Regions from separate parts of the Streptomyces thermocarboxydovorans genome, predicted to be linked through region 2. Evidence: riboswitches for the same ligand, from Rfam matches in the RefSeq annotation. Region 2 holds a riboswitch; the other holds the start of a gene.
The links. Region 2 has a riboswitch for glycine ahead of gcvP (aminomethyl-transferring glycine dehydrogenase). Riboswitches for the same ligand answer to the same signal wherever they lie in the genome.
Positions count from the first base shown of each region.

Region 1: it holds a riboswitch for glycine, as region 2 does, so the genes downstream of both, gcvP (aminomethyl-transferring glycine dehydrogenase) here and gcvP (aminomethyl-transferring glycine dehydrogenase) in region 2, are expected to answer to the same signal.

Region 1 is NZ_BAAAGU010000033.1:6,952-9,403, forward strand. It holds gene gcvP (aminomethyl-transferring glycine dehydrogenase) at 1-1,053, opposite strand, end outside; glycine riboswitch at 1,107-1,204, opposite strand; glycine riboswitch at 1,205-1,301, opposite strand; gene ABD198_RS16730 (hypothetical protein) at 1,411-1,566, opposite strand; glycine riboswitch at 1,667-1,750, opposite strand; glycine riboswitch at 1,756-1,852, opposite strand; partial or broken gene ABD198_RS16735 (transposase) at 2,042-2,269, opposite strand; partial or broken gene ABD198_RS16740 (IS256 family transposase) at 2,436-2,452, shown strand, end outside.
Region 2 is NZ_BAAAGU010000009.1:114,131-116,582, reverse strand. It holds gene ABD198_RS06435 (PRC-barrel domain-containing protein) at 113-487, opposite strand; glycine riboswitch at 623-718, shown strand; gene gcvP (aminomethyl-transferring glycine dehydrogenase) at 892-2,452, shown strand, end outside.

The sequences.
Region 1 (2,452 bases), on a different contig from region 2:
GTCGGGGCCGTGGTAGACGGCGTACATCGACGCGGCCACGGCGAGCAGAACCTGCGCCGTGCAGATGTTGGAGGTCGCCTTGTCGCGCCGGATGTGCTGCTCGCGGGTCTGCAGGGCGAGGCGGTACGCCGGTCGGCCGGCGTCATCCACGGACATGCCCACGAGCCGGCCGGGCAGATGGCGTTCGAGCCCTGCGCGGACCGCGATGTAGCCGGCGTGCGGCCCGCCGTAGAACAGGGGGACACCGAAGCGCTGGGACGAGCCCACGACGATGTCGGCGCCGTACTCACCCGGTGGCACCAGCAGGGTGAGCGCCAGCAGGTCGGCGGTCACGGTGACCAGCGCCCCGCGAGCCCGCGCCGCAGCAGTCACCTCGCGCAGGTCGCGGACCGCGCCCGAGCAGCCGGGGTAGGACAGCACCACCCCGAAGAAGTCGCCCTCCGGCAGCGGCTTGGCGACGTCGATCTCGCCGACCTCGATGCCGACCGCCGCTGCACGCGTGCGCAGGACGTCGAGGGTCTGCGGCAGAGTGTCACGGTCGACCAGGACGCGGGGGTGGCTCTTGCCTGCGACGCGGCGCATGACCGTGACGGCCTCGGCGACCGCCGTACCCTCGTCGAGCAACGACGCGTTGGCAGTCGGCAGCCCGGTGAGGTCGCCGACCATGGTCTGGAAGTTGATCAGCGCCTCGAGCCGGCCCTGGCTGATCTCTGGCTGGTACGGCGTGTAGGCGGTGTACCACGACGGGTCCTCCAGCACGTTGCGCCGGATCACCGCGGGCGTGGTGGTCGCGTGGTAGCCAAGGCCGATCATCGGGACAGCCACGGTGTTCCTGCTCGCGAGCTCCTGCAGCTCGGCGCGCGCCTCGGACTCAGTGGCGGCGGGCAGGTTCAGGTCGGAGGTGCTCCGGATGCCGCTCGGAACGGCGGCGTCGATGAGGCCGGCCAGAGTCGGATAGCCGACTTCGGCCAGCATCTTGGCGCGGTCGGCGTCGCTGACGCCGATGTGACGGGTGGCGAACGCGCCGGACGCGGAGGATGCGGGTGAGGTCATGGCGGGAGGCTCCCTGTTGAAGGCACCGCGGACGCGGCACCGTGGACGGGTGACCTCCCCGCTCTGTCATCGGTACCTGAGAGCTTCACCACCGGGTCCGGCGGTTTGCACCGTGGGCGCAGGACGTGGCGTCCTGACTTTCCAGAGGAGCCTCGCCGAAGCGGTAGTTGGGCCTGAGAGATTCCGGGGAGGGGTTGCTCCTTCGGCGCCTCGCCAAGGGTGGGCGAGGACTCTCCCGCTTCGGTTCGAACAGCGCGATGTCGAGTTGTCGAGCCTGGCCAAGTGGTCAGGTGGTGCTGCCGTCAAGGCGGGGCAGCACCCTGACGGCACCTGGTGACTGCTGGGTCACGCCCGCAATCAGGCGTGGTCCTCGGACGCGAGCACAAGGATGGCGACGTGGTTCTTCGTCATGAGCGTGACCAGGTCGAACACCACGGTGGCTGCAGCGACACGGGTGATCTCGGCGTGGTCATAGATCGGAGCGGCTAGGTGTTCCGGGCTTCGAAAGACCATGCTCGAAGGCACCGAACGTCGACGGGGATACAACAAACCATGGGGGCTTCCTCGAGTGTCGAGCACAGGCAGAAGCCTGTGCGGCCGAGTGAGCCTCCCCCTCTGTCATGTGGCCTGAGAGCTTCGCCGCGGAGATCCGCGGCTTGCACCGTGGGCGAGGCGCGTGAACGCCTGCTTTCCAGAGTCCGCCTCCGCTGCGCGGTAACGAGGCCTGAGAGTTTCCGGGGAGGATTTGCTCCTTCGGCGCCACGCCGTTGCAAAACGTGGACTCTCCCGCGCAGAATCGTCAGCAGAGTATTCGGTTGTCCGGTCCTTCGGGCGACAACTTACGGGCACCGCAATGCGGCCGTCAAGTGCCCGCGGCTTCGGGCTCACCGGTGGTAGTGCCCGTAAGGGCGTAGCCCTTGAGCTGCCGACTGTAAACGCCGGCTTCAGGGAGTAGGCACTCTCTTACCCGGCAGCAATGGGCAGTGGTTCGCCCGTTCTTGGCCACCGACACATCGTCGATCACCCCGGACGTCGGCGTGATCAACGCAAGCATCCGTTCGGCGACCCGCCGCTGCACCGGCATGGGATCCCACGTGGACTGGTTCACGAACAGCTGCAGGTTCTGCTCGTTGCCGTCCGGCAGCCGCGAGGCCATCGCCCGGATGGACTTGCGGCGACCGTCCAGCATCAGTCCCCGCAGATAGCAGTCGCCCCTTGGCGAGTCATTGAGCTTTTCAGGGCGGGGTTGCGTCCTGGGAAGTGGTGTACGGGCTCCCACCTGATCCGGGCGTTTGGCCCGGCGTCGGAGTGAGTGTCCGGATATGAGAACGGCCACCGGCTGATCTTTCAAGACGACCAAGTCTTTGAAGGAGATCAGCACGATGACCGCACCCGACGG
Region 2 (2,452 bases):
AGGCGGGCGGCGGGGCGGCATCCGCCGGCACGGGGAGGGATGGCGGGGCGGCGCCCGCAGGGACGACGGCGGAGTTATCCGCGGAGACCGTCGGTCCCGTGCACCGCGCGCTTCAGGTCTGCTTGTCCTTGCCGGCCAGTTTGCCGAAGTCGCGGTCCCGGAGCGGGGGCGGGGCGGCCACGTCCAGGCCGTAGTGGTGGTAGAGCTGGAGCTCTTGCTCCGGGGAGAGGTGGCGGCCCACGCCGAAGTCGGGGGCGTCCTTGATCAGGGCGCGGTCGTAGGGCACGTGGAGGGCGCCGTCGATCAGCTCGCTCGGTTCCAGGGGAACGAACGCGTCCCTGCTGAACAGGCCGGTGCGTATCGCCGCCCACTCGGGTACGCCGGTGGCGTCGTCGAGGTACACCTCGTCGACCGTGCCGATGCGGTTTCCGTTGCGGTCGAACGCCTTGCGGCCGATCAGGTTGCGCGGATCGATGTCGGTGTCCACGGGCCCTCCACTGGTCGCAAAACTCATCCGTAAGTCTGTAAGTACTACAAAACGGCACAAACGATGCGGCGGCCACTCGAAGGTTTCCGGTCAGGGCCCGGCCTTGCCTTCGCTGGTACGCTGGCAGACGGCTGCTGACCCCGTGCGGGAGAGTCCTCCAGGCCCCACTGGAGGCGCCGAAGGAGCAAATCCTCCCCGGAATCTCTCAGGCCCACGTACCGCACGGACGAGGTCACTCTGGAAAGCAGGGCGGGTGTCACGGCTTCCGCTCTCACCGACGGTGAAAGCCGGGTCCCTTACGGCGATCCGGTGAAGCTCTCAGGTCGAGATGACAGAGGGGGAGGCCGTCCGGGCACCCGCGCCGTGGTGCCCCTCGAAGGTCGTCAGACCAGGAGGCCTCCGCAATGACCGCCCACCGCACTCCGCTCTCCGAGCTCGAACAGGGAACGCCCTTCGAGCAGCGCCACATCGGCCCCGACCACGGGGCCCGGGCCAAGATGCTGGCCCAGGTCGGCTACGGCTCGCTCGACGAGCTGACCGCCGCCGCGGTGCCGGATGTGATCAAGAACGCCGACGCGCTGGACCTGCCGGGCGCCCGCACCGAGGCCGAGGTGCTGGCCGAGCTGCGCTCGCTGGCCGACCGCAACCAGGTGCTCGACTCCATGATCGGGCTCGGCTACTACGGGACCTTCACCCCGCCCGTGATCCTGCGGAACGTGATGGAGAACCCCGCCTGGTACACGGCCTACACGCCCTACCAGCCGGAGATCTCGCAGGGCCGGCTCGAGGCGCTGCTGAACTTCCAGACCATGGTCGCCGACCTCACCGGCCTGCCGACCTCCGGGGCCTCCCTGCTCGACGAGGGCACCGCCGCCGCCGAGGCGATGGCGCTGTCCCGGCGCATGGGCAAGAACAAGAAGGGCCTGTTCCTGGTCGACGCGGACGCGCTGCCGCAGACCATCGCCGTGATCCAGACCCGCGCCGAACCGACCGGCGTGGAGGTCGTCGTCGCCGACCTCAGCGAGGGCATCCCCGCCGAGATCGCCGAGCGCGAGATCAACGGGGTCCTCATCCAGTACCCGGGCGCCTCCGGCGCCGTGCGCGACATCAAGCCGGTGATCGACCAGGCGCACGAGCTCGGCGCGCTCGTCACCGTCGCCGCCGACCTGCTGGCGCTCACCCTGCTGAAGTCGCCCGGCGAACTGGGCGCCGACATCGCCGTCGGCACCACCCAGCGCTTCGGCGTGCCCATGGGCTTCGGCGGGCCGCACGCCGGCTACATGGCCGTCCAGGAGAAGATGGCGCGCAGCCTGCCCGGGCGGCTCGTCGGCGTCTCCGTGGACGCGGACGGACACAAGGCCTACCGGCTGGCGCTGCAGACCCGCGAGCAGCACATCCGCCGCGAGAAGGCCACCAGCAACATCTGCACCGCCCAGGTGCTGCTCGCCGTGATGGCCGGGATGTACGCCGTCTACCACGGGCCGGAGGGCCTGCGGACCATCGCGCGGCGCACCCACCGCTACGCCACCATCCTCGCCGAGGGCCTGCGCGCCGCCGGTGCCGAGATCGTGCACGGCTCCTACTTCGACACCCTGACCGTGCGGGTCCCGGGCCGGGCCTCCGAGATCGTCGCCGCCGCCCGGGACAACGGCGTCAACCTGCGCCAGGTCGACGGCGACCACGTCTCCATCGCCTGCGACGAGACCACCGGCCGGGCGCAGCTCGCCGCCGTGTGGCGTGCCTTCGGCACCGAGGGCGACATCGAGGCCCTGGACGCGAGCGTCGGGGACGCGCTGCCGGACGCCCTGCTGCGCACCGACGAGTACCTGACCCACCCGGTCTTCCACCAGCACCGCTCCGAGACCGCGATGCTGCGCTACCTGCGCCGCCTCGCGGACCGCGACTACGCGCTGGACCGCGGCATGATCCCGCTGGGCTCCTGCACCATGAAGCTCAACGCGACCA